DNA from 4 places in the Arthrobacter sp. NPDC093125 genome. Region 3 is predicted to be linked to each of the others. Evidence: riboswitches for the same ligand, from Rfam matches in the RefSeq annotation. Region 3 holds a riboswitch; each other region holds the start of a gene.

Region 1 (3,124 bases), on a different contig from region 3:
GGGCGGAACGTAACCGGGAACCCAGACGCCGGCGCGGATCAGCATGGTGCGGGCCTGCTCCAGCACCTGCTCCGGGGGGCCGTCGATCAGCACCGCCGGCTGAGTGTCGCTGCCCGGCTGCAGCACTACGATCCGGTCCACGAGGTCTTTCCACACGGCAACCCGGTGCTCGACGACCACCAGCGTCGCGCCGGTCTTGTCGACGCAGCGGGCAACGGCGTCGCGGACCTCAAGGACACCGGCGGGGTCAAGGTTGGCCGTGGGCTCGTCCAGCAGAATGAGACCGGGGCGCATCGCCAGGATGCCGGCCAGCGCAAGGCGCTGTTTCTGCCCGCCGGACAGAGCCGATGTCGGATGGTCCAGCGGAAAGTGCCCTAGTCCGACGTCGTCCAGCGCCTCGTGCACGCGGGACCAGATGTCGTCGCGGGGCACCGAGAGGTTTTCGGCGCCGAAGGCGACGTCATCGCCGAGGCGGGAAAGGACCACCTGCGTCTCCGGGTCCTGCTGCATGAGGCCGGCACGGCCGCGCTGGGCCCGGGGCGGTTCGCCGTCGACCAGGAGGCTGCCGCTTTCGTCCGCGTCGTCGCTCTCCGCCGTGCCGCCGTCGTCCGGTGTGCTGTCGCCAAGCACCCCGGCAAGCGCATGGAGCAGGGTGGATTTGCCGGCCCCGGAGGGTCCCAGCAGCAGCACCCGTTCCCCCGGCCGGATGTCCAGATCGAGGGCATTGACTGCAGGCCTGGTGCGTCCGGCGTGGCGCCAGCCCCAGCCGCGGGCGGTGACCGCGGCCGGGCGGACGCCGGCGTCGTGGTGTGCGGGCATCAGTTGAAGACGGGCTCCGTGGCTGCCTTCCGGGACGCGAAGGAGCTCAGCACGCCGGTCCTGGCCAGGCCGCGGGTGGCGATCCAGGACAGCGCACCGGCGATGATGGCACCGGAAACGGCGGTGAAGATGATGTAGGCCAGCTTGTCCCCGGCGGCGTAGGCGATGTTCCAGCCCCACGGAGCGAACGAGTCGTTCAGGCCGCAGAACAGCCCGGCGCCGGCACCCGCCAGCAGCGAGACGGGCAGGTTGAACTTCTTGTACCGGAACGCGGCGAACACCAACTCCGCACCCAGGCCCTGCAGCAGGCCGGAGATCAGCACCGTGGTGCCGTACTGCGAGCCCATGATCAGCTCGCCCGTGGCTGCCACCGTTTCGCAGAACAGCGCGGCACCGGGCTTGCGGATGATGAGCATGCCCAGCACCGCCGGGATCATCCAGCCGCCGGCGTAGAGGCCGGTCAGCGGCGGGTAGACCGCGTTTAGCGGTGCGGAGATAAGGTTGGCGCCCTGGGACCAGGCCCAAAAGATCACACCTCCGGCGACGGCGATCAGCGCCGCCACCACGATGTCGGCGACGCGCCAGTTGTAGCCGGACTTTTTAACTGTTGCTGTTGTCATGATGGTCCTCCTGAGGATCAGGAGGGGAAAGCGCTCCCCGGCTGCTGGCTTTGGGGTGCCTGCTGCCGGACACTTTGAGAACTCGACTCCCTTGCGCCGGTACTAGCCGGATCAGGTTCGAGGGTCTGCGGTTGTCCGCACTCTCAGCGCCCACCCGCGACGTCCTGGCAATGCCAGTGATGCCCGACGGCGGCGCTCCCCTGTCGTAATGAATATGCCCTTGGTGGGCTGGTCCAGTTTACACCGGCGATCCGCCTTCAGCCCGGCGCCGGAGTCACAATCCGGGAAGTAGGGCGGAGTACATTGGGGCAATGACCCCAGAGGACTCCGGAACCCCAGCCCTTTTTGACCCTGACTCCCCCGCCGAACAGCCGGCGGGAGCACTCGAGTCCCTGATTGCGGACATTGAGTCAGAGATCTCGGAACTCCAATTCCCGCGTTTCAGCAGGGACGACGCCCTCAACCTGGGCCTCCTGCTGGTTGAGCTTGGCAAGGACGGCCGCCTGCCTATCGCCATCGACATCTCCAGGGGCGAGCAGGTGCTCTTTCACGTTGCGCTGGATGGCGCCACCCCGGACAACGGGCACTGGGTCAAGGCCAAGCGGCGTGCCGCAGCCCGCTATGAGGAACCCTCCCTGCTGGTTGGCCTTCGGGGCCGGCTGGGCGGCGGCCGCATTGAGGACAACGCGTGGTTCGACCAGTCCACGTACGCCGCCCATGGCGGCTCGTTCCCTGTCTACGTGCAGGGCGTGGGGGCCGTGGCCACCGTGACGGTCTCGGGGCTGCCGCAGAAAGCGGACCACGACCTGGTGGTGCGGGCCCTGCGGGAAATCCTCGGGTCCATGCGGCTAGGCTAAGGACGAACTAGTAGTCACGTTGCAAGGGGTTTCGGAATGAGTTTTTTCATCAAGCTGCTTGGCACCGGCATTAGCCTGCTCGCCGGGTTCGCCGGCACCAAGGCCGTGGACGCCATCTGGGAAAAAACCACGGGCCGCAAGCCCCCCAAGGGCGACAAGGACGACGTTCCAACGACACTGCGCTCAGCCCTGACCTTCGCCTTGGTTTCAGCCTCGGTAAGCGCCGTCATCCAGGTTCTGACCAACCGCGGGACGCAGCGCGCCATCACCCGCTTCGCCAAGACCCAGGACATCGTCTAGGCACCGTTGTTCCAAGCCCTCTGATCCAGGCAACGCGCGCTAATACACGTTGCCTGGCCAGCAGTCGGTCCAGGCACCGGTGGCCTGCCCACCGTCGCTCGAGCAACCGCCGCTCTAGCCGTTGGTACCGGCCGCCGGAGCCTCCGGAGCAGTCGGCGCGGCTGTAGCTGCCGTGTCCGGTTCCGTTGCGGGCTTCTGCTGCACGTGCCGGGCGGGAACGGAAGTCGGCGCAGCACTGGGCGAAGAGGTCGGTTTGGGTGACGCCGTAGGTGCTGGAGCCGCCGTCTTTGTAGGCGACGGGGCAGGCGCAGCCGTCTTTGCAGGCGAGGGGGCAGGTGACGGCGTGGGACGCGGGGCAGGCGCAGCCGTCTTTGCAGGCGAGGGCACCGGCGTCGGACGCGGGGCCGGCGCGGCAGTCTTCGCAGGTGACGGCACCGGCGTGGGCGTAGGCCGCGGAACCCGCACCGGTGTCTTCACGGGCGAAGCGGGCTTGGCAGGCGCCACAGTCTTTTTTGGCGCCACAGTCGT
Region 2 (3,124 bases), 350 kb from region 3:
CTCCACACCGTCCATCAGCTCACGGCAGATGACGGCCGCGGCAGGCGTCAGGAGGACCCCGTGCCGGAAAAAGCCGGTAGCAATGATGAGTCCCGGCACAGGTGCTGCGGACATGCTGCCTGCTGCTCCGGATTCGCAGCCTTTTGCCGTTTGGACCCGGCCCAGCAGCGGCGCGTTGTCCGGCGTGCCCGGCCGCGCCCTGGCGGTCGCCTCGAGCAGTTCCAGCTCGGCGACCGCCGGCACGAGGGTCTGCGCGTCCCTGAGCAGCTGGTAGACCCCGCCCGCGCTGGGAACGGCCTGCCCGTCTTCGCGCTGGGTGGCGCCAATGACCACTGTGCCGTCCTGCCGCGGAACGATGTAGACCGGAACTCCGCGGACAATGCCGCGCACAGTAGCCGTAAGCAGCGGACGGAGCCGGTCCGGGACCCGGAGCCTGAGAATGTCGCCGTAGACCGGGCGAAGGGGAAGGTGCAGGTCCTCCGGCAGTCCGTCCAGGGTGGCAGCCGCGAGGCCGTTTGCCACCACGGTTTCCGCGGCCAGCACCGTGGCGCCGCCGGCCAGCCGGACACCGCTGACCCGCCCGTCGTCCCACAACAGTGCGGCGGCGTTGTCCCGCACCGCATAGCCACTGTCCGCACCGGCCACGGCAGTCCGCTCACGGGGATCGTGGCGGGACAGCGCAGCCGCTATGCTCTTCACGAGTTTGCGCGGATCGACCTGGTGGTCGGCCGGGATCTCCAGGGCACAGGAAATTCCTGGGCTCAGCAGCGGCTCACGCAGTCGGGCAGCGCGGATGGTCAGCGGTTCGACGACGAGGCCGTGCGCCTGCTGAACCTCGCGAAGGTCCATCAGGGTACGGCGGTCAGCCTGGTCGGCGCCGACCGCGATGGTTGGGGAGGCAAGGTAGCCGGTGTCCTGCTGCGCAGCATTGAGCGACTCTGCGAAGCCGGGCCACAGAGCGGAGGACTCGAGCATGAGCTCCAGGAGCTCCTCCTCCTGGTAATGCAGTTCGCTCACCGGGGCGAGCATGCCCGCGGCGGCCCAGCTGGCACCGGTCCCGGGCGCCTTGTCGATGAGGACCACCGAGCGTCCTGAGCGCTTGGCCTCCCAGGCGATCCCGTGGCCGATTACACCGCCGCCAATGACGGCGACGTCAGCGTGCAGAGGATCAATGACAGAAAAGCTGTCAGTGGCGGATGTCCTGTCGGTGGCGGATGTGCCGCCAATTCCAGGTTTCATGGAATTCCTTCCCTACGCCGGTACTAACCGGATCAGGTCAAGCGGTCGGCTCTGACGCCCTCTCAGCCCTGCGCCGTTTATGACAGCTGCAGCGGGCTCCCGCGGTACGGACCCAGTTTAGAGGAACTAGGCTGGTTGCCATGACCGCGCACGAACTCCCCGAATCCGCCCGCCTGTACCTCTGCACGGATGCCCGCAAGGAGCGCGGCGACTTCGCCGACTTCATTGACGCCGCCTTTTCCGGCGGCGTGGACATCATCCAACTCAGGGACAAGACCATCGAGGCGGCCGAAGAGCTGGAGCTCCTCGAAGTTCTCCGCGAGGCCGCCGGACGGCATGGCCGGCTCTGGGCCGTCAACGACCGGGCTGACATCGCCGCCCTGGCCGGAGCTCCCGTGTTTCACATCGGACAGAAGGACCTGCCGCTGCGCTCGGCCCGGCAGGTCCTGCCCGGTTCTCCGGCCATCGGCCTCTCCACGCACTCCCCCGACCAGGTCGATGCCGCCATCGCCGCCGCACAGGCACCGGAAGGCCTGAACTACTTCTGCGCCGGCCCGGTGTGGGCCACCCCGACCAAACCCGGGAGGGCCGCCGTCGGACTTGATCTGGTCCGCTACGCCGCCAAGGCTGTCCGCAATGCCGACGGGGAAAGCGGCCGGCGTCTTCCATGGTTCGCCATCGGCGGGATCGATCTCAGCAACGTGGAACAGGTGGCGGCGGCGGGCGCGGAGCGCATCGTAGTAGTCCGGGCCATCACCGAGGCTCCGGACCCGGCGGCTGCCGCGGCGGAACTCCTTGCCGTCCTGGACGCTGGAACCGCCGGTGCCATGGGAGCGGCAGGCAGGGCCTCGGGCGCCGCTAAGGCTTAGCCCGTTACACGCAGTGGGCTGACACCGGTGCTGCTCAGCCACCGTCCGGACGCCAGTACCGCAGCCCGCCGCTGGTGGCGCCGTCGCGGGCGACGTCGACCACGGCGTACGGAAACGCCCGACGGTCCGACTGGTCAGGTCCACGACCGCGGACGTCCGAAGACCACGTGCCGGTGTTGACGTACCGCGTTGGGCACGACCCGAGCGCCGACTCGAGGGCCCGGTGGGTGTGGCCCGTGACGTACCAGTCCACCCCTGAACCGTGCGCCTCGAGGGTGCGTGCGAACCGGGCCGCTGAGGCAGGAGCCACCTCGCCTGCGACGCTGCGGCCCGCGGCCGTAAGCACCATGCGGGTCGCGGTGACCGGGACCGCCGTCACTGTCCGGAATCGGGACAGGCGCGCCAGCTCCCGAAGGGTCACCTCGTCGAACGCGAGCCGCAGTGACTCCGCCTGCAACAACTCGTCGTACTCGAGCTTCCGGATGCGGCGTTCCGCCCGCTCGGACGCCAGGCAGGCACGGGCAACGGCCACTGTACGACTCAGGAGTGACCCCGACCGATGGGCATTCCAGGCGGCGAGCGGTGGCAAGTCCAGCTGGTCAGTGCCGCTGACCGCCGTGCGGAGCAACTCGGGCATCCGGTGCAGCGCGTGGTGCTGGTGCCCGTGCTCGGCCACCAGCACGTGTGGCACGTGCAGTAGCCACGGGTACACGCGGACCCGCGTCGCCTCAAGGGGTGACAGCAATGCCGACAAACGGTCGGCAACCGAGGGCCGGACCAGCTCCACGTCGTGGTTGCCGCACACGAAGTGCAGCTGCACGCCGCGCGCCGCACACTCCTCCAGCGCCCAAAACGTGTCGAGATGGCGGGTGAAGATGGATTCGAGCCGGGCAAGGCTCTCGTCCTCGGCACACCCGGCCAGCTCGAACGTGTCACCGACGAAGACGACGTGCTGCTGGGGAGCGGAAGCTGCGAGCACCTCGCTGCGCAGGAACTCGGGCAGCATTTTGCCGGGG
Region 3 (3,124 bases):
CCGGGAGCTTCAGCTCGGGCAGGTAGACCTTCCCGCCGGCCGCCAGGAACTCCTGGCTTTTCTCCCGCATCCCTTCGGCCATCTCAGCCAGTGCGGCCTGCGCCTCCGCGGACCCGTATTCGTTCCGGATGTCCTGGCTGATGCGCATGGAGCAGAACTTAGGCCCGCACATGGAGCAGAAATGGGCCGTCTTCGCCGGTTCGGCCGGCAGCGTCTCGTCGTGGAAAGCCTCGGCCGTGACCGGGTCAAGGGACAGGGCGAACTGGTCCCGCCAGCGGAACTCAAAGCGCGCCTTGGACAGGGCGTCATCGCGCTCATTCGCCCCCGGGTGGCCCTTGGCGAGGTCTGCGGCGTGGGCGGCGATCTTGTACGTGATCACACCGGTTTTCACGTCGTCCTTGTTCGGCAGGCCGAGGTGTTCCTTCGGTGTCACGTAGCAGAGCATCGCCGTGCCGTAGCGGGCGATCTCCGTGGCGCCGATGGCCGAGGTGATGTGATCGTATCCGGGGGCCACGTCCGTGACGAGCGGGCCGAGGGTGTAGAAGGGGGCGCCCTTGCACAGTTCCTGCTGGCGCTCCACGTTCTCCCGCACCAAGTGGAAGGGAATGTGGCCGGGGCCCTCGACCATGACCTGGACGTCGTATTCCCACGCCCGCTGGGTCAGCTCAGCCAGGGTGTCGAGCTCCGCGAACTGGGCGGCGTCGTTGGCGTCTGCGGTGGCACCGGGCCGCAGGCCGTCGCCCAGCGAAAAGGCGACGTCGTACTTCGCGAAGATCTCGCACAGTTCGTCGAAGTGCGTGTAGAGGAAGTTCTCCCGGTGGTGTGCCAGGCACCATCCCGCCATGATGGACCCGCCGCGGGAAACAATGCCGGTGACGCGGTTGGCGGTCAGGGGCACATAGCGCAGCAGGACGCCGGCGTGGATGGTCATGTAGTCCACACCCTGTTCGCACTGTTCGATCACAGTGTCCCGGAAGATGTCCCAGGTCAGGGCGTTGGCTTCGCCGTTGACCTTTTCCAGTGCCTGGTAGATCGGAACCGTGCCGATCGGGACAGGGGAATTCCGGATCAGCCACTCGCGGGTGGTGTGGATGTCGTCGCCCGTGGAGAGGTCCATGACCGTGTCCGCGCCCCATTGGGTGGCCCACTGCAGCTTGTCCACCTCTTCAGCGATGGAGCTCGTCACCGCCGAGTTGCCGATGTTGGCGTTGATCTTCACCAGGAAGGCCTTGCCGATAATCATCGGCTCGGACTCGGGGTGGTTGATGTTGTTGGGGATGATAGCCCGGCCGGCCGCCAGCTCGCTGCGCACCAGTTCGACGTCGCAGTTCTCGCGCAGCGCCACGAAGCGCATCTCCGGGGTGATAATGCCCTGCCGGGCGTAGTGCATCTGCGTCACCGTCTTACCGCCGACGGCGCGGCGGGGCACCGGCTGTGCTCCCTTCCACTCCGCGGAGGCGGCGCCGCGGCGCACGGCCGACCGGCCGTCGTCGAGCAGGTTCCGTTCCCGGCCGCTGTAGGGCTCGGTGTCGCCGCGGGCTTCAATCCATTCCGAGCGGAACGGGGCGAGGCCCACCACGGGATCGCTGCCCGGGCCTGCCGTCCGGTAGACCCGGAAGGGCTCGTTCCGCTCCCCGCTGGGCGACGGCTCCAGGGCGATTTCCGTTACCGGAACGCGCAGGCCGTCCCCCTCGATGTAGGCCAGGGAGTGTGACTTCAGCGACTGTGTAACGGGGACGGCTTCATCCTTCGCTTCATCTTGGGCAGGGCTATTTTTGGCAGGCTTGTTTTGGGCAGGGATCAGCTGTGTTTTCTGGGTGCTCATTTAAGGCTCACTTCCTTCGCCGGCATTACCCGGACAGGTTCAACGGTCGCAGGCTGCGTCAGCCCGATCTCAGCCCCTGCAGGGGCACCCGTGTGGTCGTAAACGAAGCTACCACATGGGCCGCAGGATTAGGCTGGAGCCGTGTCGCACATCATCGAATTCACCGGGACCGTGCTCACCGGCCCGGACCAGGAACGGACCGGGCTCTGGGCCGTGGACGGCAATCTGACCTTCCACCGGCCGCACCGCAGCCCGGACGTGGTCCTGGACGGGTGGGTGCTGCCTGGTTTCGTGGACGCGCATTGCCACATCGGGCTTGGGCCTGCAGGGGCGGTGGATGACGAGATTGCCTACGCGCAGGTGATGGCCGACCGGGACGCCGGCACGTTGCTGGTGCGCGACGCCGGCGTGGTGAGCGACACCCGGTGGCTGCAGCAAACCCCGGAAGCGCCGCGGATCATCCGGGCCGGGCGGCACATTGCGCGCGCCCGCCGGTACCTGAGGAACTTCGCTGTGGAGGTTGAGCCGGAAGGCCTTGTTGAGGCGGTGCGGAAGCAGGCACGTTCCGGCGACGGCTGGGTCAAACTCGTGGGGGACTGGATTGACCGCGGCATCGGCGACCTTGCACCGTCCTTTCCCGCAGGGACTGTCCGGGACGCTGTCCGCGCCGCTCATGATGAAGGGGCGAGAGTCACGGCGCACTGCTTCGGCGAGGACACCCTGGACGACATGCTGGACGCCGGCATTGACTGCATCGAACACGCCACGGGACTGCTGCCGCGTCACATTCCCCGGTTCGTGGAGCAGGGTGTGCCGATCGTGCCGACGCTGATCAACATCGCCACCTTCCCGGACATCGCCGCGCAGGCGGAGTCAAAGTTTCCGCGCTACGCCGCCCACATGCGGGCGCTGTGGGAACGCCGCAACGAACGGGTGCGGGAGGCGTACGAGGCCGGCGTGCAGATCTTCGCCGGAACGGACGCGGGCAGTGTGATCCGGCACGGCAGGATCGCGGACGAAATCCTGGCACTGCACGGTGCCGGCCTTCCCTCCGCCGCTGCCCTGGATGCCGCCTGCTGGGCGGCGCGCCGGTGGCTGCGGACCGGCGGTGTCGCCGAGGGTGCCAGCGCGGATGTTGTCGTGTGCCGGCATGATCCGCGGGACGTTCCCGGAACCATCAGGGAGTTGCGGGCGGTGGTTCTGCGCGGAAGAGTCGTCCATTAGGAATAAATTGAAGCTTCAAGTAATTTAGAGGTGTAGGGACCATCGAAATCCGGTGGCCAGTGAGTCCGGGAGTAT
Region 4 (3,124 bases), on a different contig from region 3:
AGCTGATCGTCTCCGGCGATGAAGCGTGGGACACCATCGAGGCCTACGTCACCTACGTTGCCCCGGACCTCGTCGGCCGGCTTGAAAAGTGGACCAAGGACCAGGACATCTTCGCTGCCTGGCGGATCGACGAGCAGATCCACAAGGCGCTGGAGCGCAAGGTGTTCCTGCCCTCAGGCGGATCCCTGGTGATCGACCGCACCGAAGCCATGACCGTGGTGGACGTCAACACCGGAAAGTTCACCGGCAGCGGCGGCAACCTCGAGGAAACCGTCACCAAGAACAACCTGGAAGCGGCTGAGGAAGTCGTCCGGCAGCTGCGACTGCGGGACATCGGCGGCATCATCGTGATCGACTTCATCGACATGGTCCTGGAGTCGAACCGTGACCTCGTGCTGCGCCGCATGGTGGAGTGCCTGGGCCGCGACCGGACCAAGCACCAGGTGGCCGAGGTGACCTCGCTGGGCCTCGTGCAGATGACCCGCAAGCGCATGGGCACCGGCCTGCTGGAAGTCTTTGGCGAGCAGTGCGAGGTCTGTGCAGGCCGCGGTGTTGTCACCCATGACGAGCCCGTCGAGCACCGCCGCGCCAATGTCGTGGCAGCTGAACACCACGTTCCGCGCAGCGAGCACCAGCCTGCTGTGCGCACCGAGCGCAAGAGCCGGCGCCGCGGCAAGGGCGGACAGGGACCGGCTGAGACGGGTCCCGCCGCACCGGCCGCCGTGCACCACGAGCCCAGCGAAGCGGAGCGGCACGCCAAGGCCGAGGCAACGCGGGCGGCACTTGCCAACATCGCGGCGGCTGCGCACGCCGCGCACCTCCATGAGGACGCGGCCCACCAGGCAGCTTCCGGTGAGCAGCGCCCGGTTCCTGCCGCGTCGGCGCCCGCTCCGGAGAGCCCGGCGGTACACCGCAGCCCCGAGACGGAAAGTGTTTCGGGCCGGCCCGGCGCCGTGCTCACCTTCGGCGGGGAGAAGGTAGTGCTTCCCTTCGTGGAGCACACCGAGCCTCCGGCCGTGAAGCCTGCGCTGACCCTTGACCGGCTCGAGGAAGCCTTTGCGCACCTCGGCGAGCCGGCACCGGAAGGCTCAAAGGCGGCCGAGCGTCCGACGACGGACGAGTCGCCCAAGGCGGCCGAGCCTTCAAAGACAGCTGAGCCTGGGAAGGCCGCCGACCTGCCAGCCCCGGCATCTGCTGCAACGCAGGCATCCATTGACAGCGACAGGGACCGGTTCGCTGACCATTCAGACGTGGCCGTCCGGACCCGCCGTCCGCGCCGCAACCGCAGTGCCAGCCGGGCGCAAGGTGCCGCTAACGAGACGTCCGTAGAGCACCACGAGGCTGTGCCCGTGGCCGCTGCCGGCCACTCGCACGAGGCCAAAGCCCCGGCGCCGGACAAGCCCGCGGCTCCCCAGGTTGCGGATGAACCCATCATTCTGGGCGTAGGCGTACCCGCTTCCGAGCTGTAGAGGGGCATTCAGACGGGACTCAGTTCCCGGCTGCCGCTCCTCCGGCGGCTTTCCAGAAAGAGCGGGCCGGTGCTGCAACAGCAGCGCCGGCCCGCTGGTTTAACCGCCCGCTGCTAAGGACTGACGGTCGCAAACCGACACGCAGCGCCGCGGACGGAGGGACCGGCTAGGCTGGGGGACTGACACGGGGTGCCGAGCACGGAGCCGGCTGAGATCCAAACCCGTTGAACCTGACCGGTTAGTACCGGCGAAGGGATGTCTTTCTTTGTCTGCAACATCTGCCCTGCCCCTGACAGCTGCCCCGCTTTCGATCGCCACGATGTCTTTTGGTGCAGACATCAGCGGAGAAGCGGCTCCCGTCCACGTTCCGTCCGCCACCCGGCGAGTTCCCCGGGTCCTGGCCATCGCCGGATCAGATCCTTCCGGCGGCGCCGGCATCCAGGCCGACCTGAAAAGTATTGCAGCCCACGGAGGCTACGGGATGGCCGCCATCACCGCGCTGACAGCACAAAACACCCGGGGAGTCAGCGGCGTCCACGTGCCGCCGGCTGACTTCATCGCCGCGCAGCTCGCGGCGGTCAGCGACGACATCGCCGTGGACGCGGTGAAGATCGGCATGCTGGGTGACGCGGAGGTGATCACCGCGGTCCGGAGCTGGCTCGAGAAGGTGCGTCCCGGCGTCGTTGTTCTGGATCCCGTCATGGTTGCCACGAGCGGAGACCGCCTCCTGCAGGAATCCGCCGAGGGGGCACTGCGGGCGCTGCTGCCCCTCGCGGACCTCATCACCCCTAACCTTGCCGAACTGAGCATGCTGCTGGGTGAACAGGAAGCGGCCACCTGGTCCGAGGCCCTGGAACAGGGAAAACGGCTTTCGGCCGAAACCGGGGCGACTGTCCTCGTTAAAGGCGGCCACCTCGAGGACGCTGAGTGCCCGGATGCCCTGGTGAACCCAGGCGGGGCATTGTCGGCGGATGTTGTGGTGGTTGAGGGGCAGCGCGTAGGCACCCGCAACAGCCACGGCACTGGGTGCTCGCTGTCCGCAGCGATGGCGACCGTGCAGGCCCGGCTGGGGGACTGGGAACAGGCCCTCCGAACCGTCAAGCCCTGGCTGGAAGGCGCCCTGCGCGCCTCTGAACAGCTCGAGGTTGGCCACGGCAACGGCCCGATCCACCACTTCCACCATCTGCCGCCGGCGGACCGCACGGCCGATGGCAGCTTCGCCGCGCTGCTCCAGGCAGAGTCCGCCGCAGACCTGACGGCGATTTACGGTCTGGATTTCATCCGCGGGCTGTCGGAGGGGACCCTTCCGGAAAACCAGTTTGCCTACTACCTCGCGCAGGATGCCATCTACCTCAACGGTTATTCGCGGGTCCTCGCCAGGGCCAGTGCCCTCGCCCCCACCGAAGCGGAGCAGCTGTTCTGGGCGCGTTCCTCCCAGCAGTGCCTCGAGGTCGAGTCCGAACTGCACCGAAATTGGCTCAGCACCCGTACAGTCCCTGGCGACCTTGGTCCGGTGACGAAGGCTTACGTGGACCACCTGGTCGCGGCGTCGGCATCCGGCAGCTACGGCGTGCTGGTCGCGGCGGCGCTCCCGTGCTTCTGGCTCTACGCCGAAGTCGGGCAGACCCTGCATACCGGATTCCTGGCTGCCGGCG

What was found. Region 3 has a riboswitch for thiamine pyrophosphate ahead of thiC (phosphomethylpyrimidine synthase ThiC). Riboswitches for the same ligand answer to the same signal wherever they lie in the genome.
Region 1: it holds a riboswitch for thiamine pyrophosphate, as region 3 does, so the genes downstream of both, ACIP9X_RS15120 (ECF transporter S component) here and thiC (phosphomethylpyrimidine synthase ThiC) in region 3, are expected to answer to the same signal.
Region 2: it holds a riboswitch for thiamine pyrophosphate, as region 3 does, so the genes downstream of both, thiO (glycine oxidase ThiO) here and thiC (phosphomethylpyrimidine synthase ThiC) in region 3, are expected to answer to the same signal.
Region 4: it holds a riboswitch for thiamine pyrophosphate, as region 3 does, so the genes downstream of both, thiD (bifunctional hydroxymethylpyrimidine kinase/phosphomethylpyrimidine kinase) here and thiC (phosphomethylpyrimidine synthase ThiC) in region 3, are expected to answer to the same signal.

What each region holds. Positions count from the first base shown of each region.
Region 1 is NZ_JBIVOQ010000008.1:33,971-37,094, reverse strand. It holds gene ACIP9X_RS15125 (ABC transporter ATP-binding protein) at 1-819, opposite strand, end outside; gene ACIP9X_RS15120 (ECF transporter S component) at 819-1,439, opposite strand; TPP riboswitch at 1,510-1,651, opposite strand; gene ACIP9X_RS15115 (heme-degrading domain-containing protein) at 1,751-2,296, shown strand; gene ACIP9X_RS15110 (DUF4235 domain-containing protein) at 2,333-2,596, shown strand; gene ACIP9X_RS15105 (peptidoglycan DD-metalloendopeptidase family protein) at 2,711-3,124, opposite strand, start outside.
Region 2 is NZ_JBIVOQ010000002.1:371,564-374,687, forward strand. It holds gene thiO (glycine oxidase ThiO) at 1-1,239, opposite strand, end outside; TPP riboswitch at 1,231-1,352, opposite strand; gene thiE (thiamine phosphate synthase) at 1,380-2,108, shown strand; gene ACIP9X_RS06200 (hypothetical protein) at 2,143-3,124, opposite strand, start outside.
Region 3 is NZ_JBIVOQ010000002.1:19,440-22,563, reverse strand. It holds gene thiC (phosphomethylpyrimidine synthase ThiC) at 1-1,825, opposite strand, end outside; TPP riboswitch at 1,820-1,927, opposite strand; gene ACIP9X_RS04595 (amidohydrolase family protein) at 1,967-3,049, shown strand.
Region 4 is NZ_JBIVOQ010000005.1:64,596-67,719, forward strand. It holds gene ACIP9X_RS11920 (Rne/Rng family ribonuclease) at 1-1,469, shown strand, start outside; TPP riboswitch at 1,645-1,742, shown strand; gene thiD (bifunctional hydroxymethylpyrimidine kinase/phosphomethylpyrimidine kinase) at 1,789-3,124, shown strand, end outside.